Regions from separate parts of the Actinosynnema sp. NPDC050436 genome, predicted to be linked through region 1. Evidence: riboswitches for the same ligand, from Rfam matches in the RefSeq annotation. Region 1 holds a riboswitch; each other region holds the start of a gene.
The links. A riboswitch is a leader RNA that binds a small molecule or an ion and turns the genes downstream of it on or off. The one in region 1 is predicted to bind cobalamin.
Positions count from the first base shown of each region.

Region 2: linked by a shared signal. The riboswitch ahead of AB0I60_RS13700 (CbtB-domain containing protein) and the one ahead of AB0I60_RS02485 (ribonucleoside-diphosphate reductase subunit alpha) in region 1 are both predicted to bind cobalamin.
Region 3: linked by a shared signal. The riboswitch ahead of AB0I60_RS36460 (putative cobaltochelatase) and the one ahead of AB0I60_RS02485 (ribonucleoside-diphosphate reductase subunit alpha) in region 1 are both predicted to bind cobalamin.

Region 1 is NZ_JBFAJV010000001.1:599,832-603,099, forward strand. Features, by position in the region: gene AB0I60_RS02480 (metal-dependent transcriptional regulator) at 1-451, shown strand, start outside; cobalamin riboswitch at 1,159-1,375, shown strand; gene AB0I60_RS02485 (ribonucleoside-diphosphate reductase subunit alpha) at 1,492-3,268, shown strand, end outside.
Region 2 is NZ_JBFAJV010000004.1:281,518-284,785, forward strand. Features, by position in the region: gene AB0I60_RS13690 (GNAT family N-acetyltransferase) at 1-544, shown strand, start outside; gene AB0I60_RS13695 ((2Fe-2S)-binding protein) at 590-1,270, shown strand; cobalamin riboswitch at 1,332-1,522, shown strand; gene AB0I60_RS13700 (CbtB-domain containing protein) at 1,553-1,738, shown strand; gene AB0I60_RS13705 (CbtA family protein) at 1,747-2,502, shown strand; gene AB0I60_RS13710 (HAD family phosphatase) at 2,565-3,224, opposite strand.
Region 3 is NZ_JBFAJV010000028.1:21,070-24,337, reverse strand. Features, by position in the region: gene AB0I60_RS36460 (putative cobaltochelatase) at 1-1,572, opposite strand, end outside; cobalamin riboswitch at 1,609-1,736, opposite strand; gene AB0I60_RS36455 (cytochrome P450) at 1,982-3,190, opposite strand; gene AB0I60_RS36450 (8-amino-7-oxononanoate synthase) at 3,233-3,268, shown strand, end outside.

The sequences.
Region 1 (3,268 bases):
GGTCGCCATGGTGCGGCGGCACCGGCTGATCGAGACGTTCCTGGTCGAGACCCTGGGCTACCGCTGGGACGAGGTGCACGACGAGGCCGAGGTGCTCGAACACGCCGTGTCCGATCGGCTGGTCGAGCGCATGGCCGCAGTCCTGGGCAACCCGACCCGCGACCCCCACGGCGACCCGATCCCGACCGTGGACGGCCTGGTCCACCGCCCGCGTGCCGTGCCGCTGCCCGACGTGCCGGCGGGCTCTTCGGTGCGGGTCGCCCGCATCTCCGACAGCGATCCCGATCTGTTGAAGCACTTCGCCGACCACGAGGTGGTCCTGGACGCGGAGCTGCGGGTGCTGGAGCCCGCGCCCTACGCCGAGGACGTCGCGGTGCTCGTGGTCTCGACCGGTCACCGGGCGGAGCTGGGCCGCGCGGCGGCCGGCGCGGTGTGGGTCTCCCCGCTCTGACAACCGCCCTCGCCGAGCGCAGCTCGCCTCGGGAACGAACCGCGGTGCGAGGAGTTCCCGTCCGGAGTCGGCAGGGTGCTCTGTGACGACCGGGAGCCACGTGACCGGTGAGGTGGCCGCGACCGCGTTGGCGGGACTCTCCGGCTCGCCGTACCGGGAGTGCTTCACCGAAGTGCCCTGGTTCGACCCCGAGGAGCGGTTGGCGCGGTTCAGGGCCGCCTTCGCCGAACACTTGGCGACGCCGGGTGCGCGGCGTGCCGGCGAGTCGGTGGCGGGTGTTGTCCACCGCCGGCCCGAGCCCGCGGAACCACCGGCCACCCCGTGCTGCGCCAACGTGTTCGGCGTGGTCAACTCCGCCGCCCACCACCGGCTGCGCCCACCAGTCCTGGAGGTCGTGGAGCTCATGGCGGGACACCGGGGTCGCGGGCTCGCGCGGGCGCTGCTCGGCAGCTTCGTCGCGGGCGTCGACCGGGCCTGGAGCTGTGCACCCACCCGAATGAGCCGGTCTGTGGTCCCCACGAGCCCGGGGGCGGTCGGTGGCGAGGTCGTGCACCACCGACGGCGACGCGCCCCTGCGGGTGCACCTGCTCGACCGGGCTTGGGCTCCGAGTGGCCGGGACCGCCCGGCAGGAGATGCACATCACTCGACTGTGTCAGGTTGCGACACGCCCATGTGGGGCCGTGTTGCACTCCGCTCTACAACATGTAGTGTTCCGCCCGTCGATGGTTCCGACGCCCGCCCGAGGGCCGAGGAGGCAAGAGGGAACCCGGTGCGAATCCGGGACTGCCCCGCAGCGGTGAGTGGAAACGACCGCCGTCACACAGCACTGGGAGCACCGCTCCCGGGAAGCGACGGCCAGTAGGTTCGGCTGGACAGCCGGGTGTCCGCGAGTCCGAAGACCTGCCAGCGATGCGCGCACCGGCCGGTGCGCGCGTGTCCCGGGGCCTCGTGGGCGGGCCGACGCGGATGGTGCGCCGACGTGCGCCTTCTGTGTGGTTGCCGCGTGCTCCGGGCCGTCGAGGTTCACGAGGAGAGGGCTGTGTCGACCACAACCACGGCTACCGATGTCGCGCAGGTGCGGGTGATCCGCCGCGGCGGCGACGTCTCGGCGTTCGACGCCGGCAAGATCCAGGTGGCGATGACCAAGGCGTTCCTGGCCGTGGAGGGTGACGTCGCGGCGGCGGCGTCGCACCTGCACCCGCTCGTGGCGGAGTTGACGGCCCAGGTGCAGGCCGCGCTGCTCAAGCACGCGCGCCCGGACACCGCCCTGCACATCGAGCAGATCCAGGACCAGGTGGAACTGGTCCTGATGCGCGGCGGGCACCACAAGGTCGCCCGCGCGTACGTGCTCTACCGCGAGGAGCACGCGAAGGCTCGCGCCGTCGTCCCGGTCATGCCCGAGTTCCAGGTCAAGGGGCCCGACGGGCAGCTGCGCCCGGTGGACTGGGACCGGATCGCGGCCGTGGTCGGCGAGGCGTGCGAAGGGTTGGACGACGTCTCGGCCGAACCGGTGCTCGCCGAGGTGCGCCGCAACCTCTACAACGGCATCTCCGTGGACGAACTGGCCGTCGCGCTGGTGATGTCGGCCCGCACGCTGGTGGAGACCGAGCCGAACTACTCGTTCGTGGCCGCCCGGCTGCTGCTCGACCAGCTCCGCCGCGAGGTGCTGACCAGGGTCGCGGGCCGCCCGGTCGAGGCCACCGGCGAGCAGATGTCCTATGTGGACTACTTCCCGGAGTACGTGCGGCTGGGCATCGAGCTGGACCGGCTGGACCCCGAGCTGGCGTCCTTCGACGTGCCCCGGCTGGCGGCGGCGATCCACGCCGACCGCGACGCCAAGTTCGACTTCCTGGGGATGCAGACCCTCTACGACCGCTACTTCCTGCACGACCACGGCGTCCGCTACGAGCTGCCGCAGGCGTTCTTCATGCGCGTGGCCATGGGGTTGGCGCTGCGCGAGGACGACCGGGAAGCGCGCGCGATCGAGTTCTACGAGCTGCTGTCGTCGTTCGACTTCATGTGCTCCACGCCGACCCTGTTCAACTCGGGCACGACCCGGGCGCAGCTCTCGTCGTGCTTCTTGACCACGGTTGACGACGACCTGGCGAGCATCTTCCAGGGCTACCAGAACAATGCGCTGCTGGCCAAGTTCTCCGGCGGGCTGGGCAACGACTGGACCCCGGTGCGCGGCATGGGCGCGCACATCAAGGGCACCAACGGCCAGTCGCAGGGCGTCGTGCCGTTCCTGAAGATCGCCAACGACACGGCGGTCGCGGTCAACCAGGGCGGCAAGCGCAAGGGCGCGGCGTGCGCGTACCTGGAGACGTGGCACGTCGACGTCGAGGAGTTCCTGGACCTTCGCAAGAACACCGGCGACGACCGGCGGCGCACGCACGACATGAACACCGCCAACTGGGTGCCCGACGAGTTCCTGCGCCGGGTCGAGGCGGACGCCGAGTGGACCCTGTTCTCCCCGGACGAGACGCCCGACCTGCACGACTCCTACGGCCTGGACTTCGCCGCCCGCTACCGCGCTTACGAGCAGGCGGCGGACCGGGGCGAGATCCGGGTGTTCAAGCGGGTCCGGGCGGTCGACCTGTGGCGGCGGATGCTGACCGTGCTGTTCGAGACCGGCCACCCGTGGATCACCTTCAAGGACCCGTGCAACCTGCGCTCGCCGCAGCAGCACGCCGGCGTCGTGCACTCGTCCAACCTGTGCACCGAGATCACCCTGAACACCAGCGCCGACGAGGTCGCGGTGTGCAACCTCGGCTCGGTCAACCTGGCCAACCACGTCACCGCGCGGGGCCTGGACC
Region 2 (3,268 bases), on a different contig from region 1:
GCCGCCGGAGGAGGGCGTGCGGTTGTGCGAGGTGGCTGCGGTGGACGCCGCCGCCGTGCACGCGCTGGTCGCGCACACCAAGGCGACGTCGGCGAACGAGCGGCCGGGGACGGTCGCGGGCCAGGCGCTCGAACCGCTCCTGGGGCCGGTGCCGGAGGACGCGGGCTCGTACTACGTGCGGGTGGCCGACCCGGTCGCGCTGCTGGACCGCCTGCGGCCGGTGTTCGGCAGGCGGCTGGCCGCCTCGGCGTTCGCGGACGCGGAGGGCGAGGCCGTCGTGTCCTTCTACCGCCGGCACGTGCGCCTGCCGTACCGGGCCGGCGAGGTGGGGCCGGTCGTGGCCGGAGGGGTGATGCAGGCGCCGTATGCGGCGGGCGGGGCCGGGGTGGCGCCGGACCTGCTGGAGTCGCTGCTGTTCGGCCCGCTCGGCCTGCGCGGGCTGACCGCCCGCTTCGCCGACGTCTACCCGGGGCCGAACGCGGACCTCATGCACACCCTCTTCCCACCGGTCACGAGCGACATCACGACCTTCTACATCCCGTAACGGGCTACCTCCCGTAGCGGGCCGGCGGCCGGGCAGACTGATCGCGTGTCCGACTACGAACCGGTGCTCTCCACCCTGCGGCGCGTCCGAGGTATCAGCCCGTTCTTCGCGCTGGACGTCGGTCGCCCGACCGCCGCCGACGGTGCCGGCTGGCGGTCGGGTGCCGAACTGGTCGACGGGCGGGCGCTGCCGGACGCGCTGTCGGCCATCGGTGAGCGGTACCGGACCGGGGAGGCGCGGGTCGCGGCGTCCTTGTTCTTCCTCGGGTACTCCGCGCGGCTGCTGTGCCCGACGGTCGCCGCGCACGCCGTGGGCGGGGTCGTGCCCGACATCCGGCCCGGGAACGTGTGGTGGCGCTTCGGGGCGGACGGGATGCGGGTTCGGATCGGCGAACCCGTCGCGGGGGTGTCGATCTCCGAGTCGTTGGAGCCGGTGGTGGCGGCGATCCGGGACGTGGTGCCGGTGGCGCGCGGGCTGCTGTGGGGCAACGCGGCGTCGTCCATCGCCGGGGCGCTGCGGACGGTGGGCCACAGCGGCACCGCGTCCACCGAGGAGTGCGTGGTGCTGGGCGAACGCCTGCTGGACGCACCCGGGCTGCGGGGCTCCGGCGACTTCGTGCCGTTCCCCGGCGAGGTCGCCTTCCGGCGGCGGAGCTGCTGCCTGTACTACCGCCTCGACGGCGGCGGGACCTGTGGCGACTGCCCGCTCCCGCCCCGCCAGACCTGATGGGACGACCTCGCGGACCGTCTGCGCGGAGTACGACAACTCGTCTGGTCGGTTGTGCCCGGACGCGCCGGACATCTACGGTTCCACAGCCGCAGTGGACGGGAAGCCGGTGGGAATCCGGCGCGGTCCTCGCCACTGTGACCGGGGAGCCAACCCGCCGAGAACGTCACTGGTCGCACGGTGCGGCTGGGAAGACGCGGGGACGGTGTCGATCCGGGAGTCAGGAGACCGGCTGCGGCGCGAGTTGTTGTTGACCTTCCACGAGGTATGGAGGAGGCCGTCTTGACGAGCCCCGCGCACTCCCTGTCCATCCCCATCCCCAAGTGGGCCTACGCCGTCGCCCTGGTCGCGCTGATGGTGACCTGGCTGGTCCTCCAGGAGAACGGCATCGCGCTCGGTCACGCCGCCGAGTCGCTGCACGAGTTCTTCCACGACGGGCGCCACGCGCTCGGCGTCCCGTGCCACTAGGGCCGACCGTGGACACCTACAAGAACGTGCTGCTGCGCGGCGTCGGTGCGGGTGGCGTCGCCGGGCTGCTGGCGGGCCTGGTCGGCCTCGTCGTGGTCGAGGTGCCGATCCGGGCCGCGCTGGCCGTCGAGGAGGCCCGCGCCGCCACCGAACCGGTGGAGCCTGGCGGGCACGACCACGGCGAGATGTTCGGCCGGGGCACCCAGATGCTGGGCGGCGTGCTCGCGGCGGTGATCGTCGGGTTGGCGGTCGGCGCGCTGTTCGCCACCGCCTACGCCGGGTCGCGGCGCTGGTTCGCGGGCCGGCCGCCGTTCACCCGGAGCGTGACGCTCTCGGCGGCGGTGTTCGGGGCGGCGGCGCTGCTGCCGGCCGTCAAGTACCCGGCCAACCCGCCGGCGGTGGGCGACCCGGAGACGGTCGACTACCGGACGGTGCTCTACCTCGGGGTCGTCGCGGCCGGTCTGCTGGTGGTGTTCGGCGCGAGCTTCCTGGCGTCCCGGCTGGGGCACCTGAGCGGCCCGGTCCGGTCCACGGTGGTCGGGGTGGCCGTGGTGGTCGCGGTCGCGGTCGTCCTGCTGGTCTTCCCCGCACCGCCGGACGCGGTGCCCGCCGACATGCCGAGCGACGTGCTGTGGGAGTTCCGCCTCGCGTCGCTCGCCGAGACGGCCACCCTGTGGCTGGGCCTCGGCGTCGTGTTCGGCCTGCTGGTCGACCCGGCGGTCCGGCGCGGCGGCAGGAAGGCCCGGACGGCGGCCGTCGCCTGATCGCGCCCGTGCCCGGTCCGGCTCCCACCGGACCGGGCACGGCTCGATCGAGCCCGGCCCGATCAGGCGCGGAGGGCGCCGAGGACGGCCAGGTCGACCCCGACCAGCGAGTCGCGGAAGACCCGGCGCTCCCCTGGCGGCACCGGGACGTCGCACGGCACGACCAGCACCGTGCACCCCGCCGCCACCGCCGACCTCACGCCGGTCGGCGAGTCCTCGACCGCCACGCACGCCGCCGCGTCCACGCCGAGCAGGGTCGCGGCTTTGAGGTACGGGTCCGGGAGGGGCTTGTTGCGGCCCTCCACCTCGTCACCGCACACCGTCACGTCGAACAGGTCCCGGCCGATGGTGTCCAGCGCGACCTCCGTCAGCGCGCGTTCGGTCGAGGTCACCAGTGCCATCGGCACGCCGGTCTCCCGCACCGCGCGCAGCGCCTCCCGCGCCCCCGGGCGCCACGGCAGGCCGGCCCGGAACACCTCTTCGGTGCGCCGCATGATCCAGGCCGCGCCGTCGGCCGTCTCCTCCTCGGTGGGCGTCAGGCCGACCTCGGCGAACAGCAGTGCCATCGTCGTCGGCACGTTGGACCCGACCATGGCCTGCCGGGTCTCCAACGACAGCGTGCCGCCCATCTTCTCCGCGAACTCGTACAGCGGGACGTCCCACAGCTTCTCCGAGTCCAGCAGCGTGCCGTCCATGTCCCACAGCACCGCTTCGACGCTCACCTCTGGGTCCCCTCCACTCCCTCACCGGCCGGACGTCCCGCCCG
Region 3 (3,268 bases), on a different contig from region 1:
GGTGATCACGCCGACCTTGTCCCGGCGCTGGTAGGCGTCGCGCAGCAGGGAGATCACCGCGCCGCTGACCGCCGACATGCGCTGCCGCGCGGCCATCGAGCCGGAGGCGTCGACCACGAACAGCACCAGGTTGCCCTCCTTGCCCTCCCGGACCGCTCGTCGCAGGTCGGTGCCGCGCAGCACCAGGCCGGGCCCGCTGCGGCCCCGGGCGGCCTGGAACGGGGCCGCCGCGCCGAGCGTGCCCACCAGGTGCAGCCCCGATCCGTCCACAGTGGACGCCCGGACCACCCGCCCGGTCCGGGCGCGGGCGCGGGAGCGCCTGCCGGGCGCACCCTCGCCGACGCCGGGCACCTGGAGCAGCCGGGCCTTGAACGACGGCGCGGGCGTGTGCGGGCGGTCGCCGGACGAGCCGCCCGGCCGCTGCGGCGGACCGTCCGGAGTGGACTCGGCGGGCGGTTCGGCGGTGTCCGGCGGCAGCCCGCCGTCCGGGCCGTCCGGGTCGTCGTCCGGGTCATCCGGGCTGTCGGGGTCGTCCGGGCTGTCGTCGGGGTCGTCGGCGGCGTGCTCGGCGCCCTGCCGCATCGCGTCTTCGAGCTGCTGCTCCTCCAGGCCGGGCTCGTCGAACGGGTCGCGGCGCTTGCGGTGCGGCAGCGCCAGCCGGACGGCGGCCTCCACGTCCTGCTCCGCGACCTCGGCCACCCCGCGCCACGCGGCGTGCGCGACGGCCGTCCGGGCGACCACCAGGTCCGCGCGCATCCCGTCGACCTCGAACGCGGCGCAGATGCCGGCGATCCGGCGCACCTCGGCGTCGGGCAGCACGACGGCGGGCAGCCGGTCGCGGGCCGCCACGATCCGGTCGGCCAGCGCGGCGTCCTCGTCGGCCCAGCGTGCCGCGAAGCCGCCGGGGTCCGCCTCGTAGGCCAGCCGGCGGCGGATCACCTCGGTCCGGGTGGCCACGTCCCGCGCCGCCCGCACGGACACCGTGAGGCCGAAGCGGTCCAGCAACTGGGGCCGCAGCTCGCCCTCCTCCGGGTTCATGGTCCCGACCAGGAGGAACGACGCGGCGTGCGACACGGACACGCCTTCGCGCTCGACGTGCGCGCGGCCCATCGCGGCGGCGTCGAGCAGCAGGTCCACCAGGTGGTCGTGCAGGAGGTTGACCTCGTCCACGTAGAGCACGCCCCGGTGCGCGGCGGCCAGCAGGCCGGGCTGGTAGGCCCGCACGCCCTCGGTCAGCGCGCGCTCCAGGTCCAGCGAGCCGATCAGCCGGTCCTCGGTCGCGCCGACCGGCAGCTCCACCAGGCGCGCGGTGCGGCGTTCGGCCGGACCGCCGTCGTGCGGGCCGTCCGGGCAGTCGGCGACCGCCGCCGGGTCGCAGCCGAAGCGGCAGGCCGCGACGACGTCCAGGGCGGGCAGCAGCGCGGCCAAGGCGCGGACCACGGTCGACTTCGCGGTCCCCTTCTCACCTCGGACGAGCACGCCGCCGATACCGGGGTGCACGGCGTTGAGCAGCAGCGCCGTGCGGAGGTCGTCGTGGCCGACGACGGCGGAAAAGGGGAAACGCGCGCCCATGCGGCGGTGTCCTTCCTCGGGTGTCCACGCCCGTGTCCGGTCTCGTGAGATCGGGGCCGAGTTCCTGACTCCCGGATCCACGCGCCCGGTCACAGTGGCGGGACCGCGCCGGATTCGCACCGGCTTCCTCGCGCACCCCTACAGCCCCGGCATCGTCGCACTTCGGCCGACCGGCTCCAAGCCCCCGGCGGGCTCCGGCCGGGCGAGCGCCGTCACACCCGATCGGACCTGGTCGGACGGCGGACCCGCGCTCCGGGGCGGTGCACGGGACCCGGTCGACCGGCCCTCGCCGGGGACCTGACCTGCGCAGTCGCGTCCCCGGACCGGTCACGGACCCGGCGCGACCACTACGGGTTCCCGGGGCGCGGGCACCGGGGAACCGGGCCGCCGAGGGCCCCGGCGGACGTGATCACCCTCTCGTCGGCGAGCCCACGAGCCCCGCGCCCGGAGCGGCCACCCGGCCGGCACCGCCCAGCTCGACCCGCACGCTGAGCGGCGCGCGGAACGACAGCAGCCCCAGCATCGGCGGCGGCTCGGCGGAGGCCAGGCGCAGGTCCGGGAAGCGCTCGCGGGTCTCCCGCAGCACCACCTCCGCCTCCAGCCTGGCCAGCCCCGCGCCCAGGCAGAAGTGCCGGCCGTACCCGAAGGCGAGGTGCTTGCGCGCGTTCGGCCGGGCCGGGCACAGCCGCTCCGGCTCGGCGAACACCTCCGGGTCCGAGCCGCTGCCCGCGAGCATCAGCAGCAACTGCGCGCCCGCCGGGACGTCCACGCCGGAGATCGTCACCGGCTCGGCCGCGACCCGCCGCCACGTGCTGACCGGCGGGTCGCGGCGCAGCACCTCCTCCACCACCCACCCCGCCGTCCCCGGCTCGGCCAGCCGCGACCACAGGCCGTCCTGCCGCAGCACCGCGTCGAACAGCGCGCCGAGGAGCTGGGTGGTGGTCTCCTGGCCGGCGATCAGCAGGAAGTAGCACAGGCCGGCGGCCTCCCGGACCGGCACGTCCCGCAGCGCGCCGAACAGGTCGTCGCCCCGGGCCGCCCGGAGGCGCCCGGTCAGCCACCGGTGGAACTCGGCGGTCGGCCCGGCCAGCTCGTGCTGGCGCTCCGGCGACGGGGTGCCCCAGAACAGCTCCAGCGACGCCGTGCTCCACCGCTTCAGCAGCCCGACGTCCACCCCGTCGATCCCCATCACCTCCAGCAGCACGACCGCCGGCAGGTCGCGGGCCAGCGCGGCGTGCAGGTCGGCGACCGGGCCCGTCAGCCGGTCGAGCCGTTCCCGGGCCAGTTCGGCGATCCGGGGCCCCATCGCGCGCACCCGGTCCGGGGTGAGGAACCGGGCGACGAGCCGGCGCAGCCCGGCGTGGGTGCCGGTGCCGTTGTTGGCCAGCGTCGGCGGCAGCGAGAAGCCCGCGCGGGCCAGCACCCGCAGCACCGGGCGCGGCACGGCGGTGACGGCGGTGAGCGCGTTGTCCGGGTGGAAGCGCTTCGGGTCGGCCAGCACCGCCCGCACGTCGTCGTACCGGCTGACCAGCCACAACCCGGTGGCCGGATCCCGGTGCACCGGCGCGGTCGCGCGCAGCGCCCGCAGGTCGTCGGAACCGAGCTGGAAGAGGTCCACGCCGGGACGCTATCCGCCGGATGCGACACTGCCGGCGTGAGCGTGAGCACAGGGGCGGCGACCGGACCGGAGTCGGTG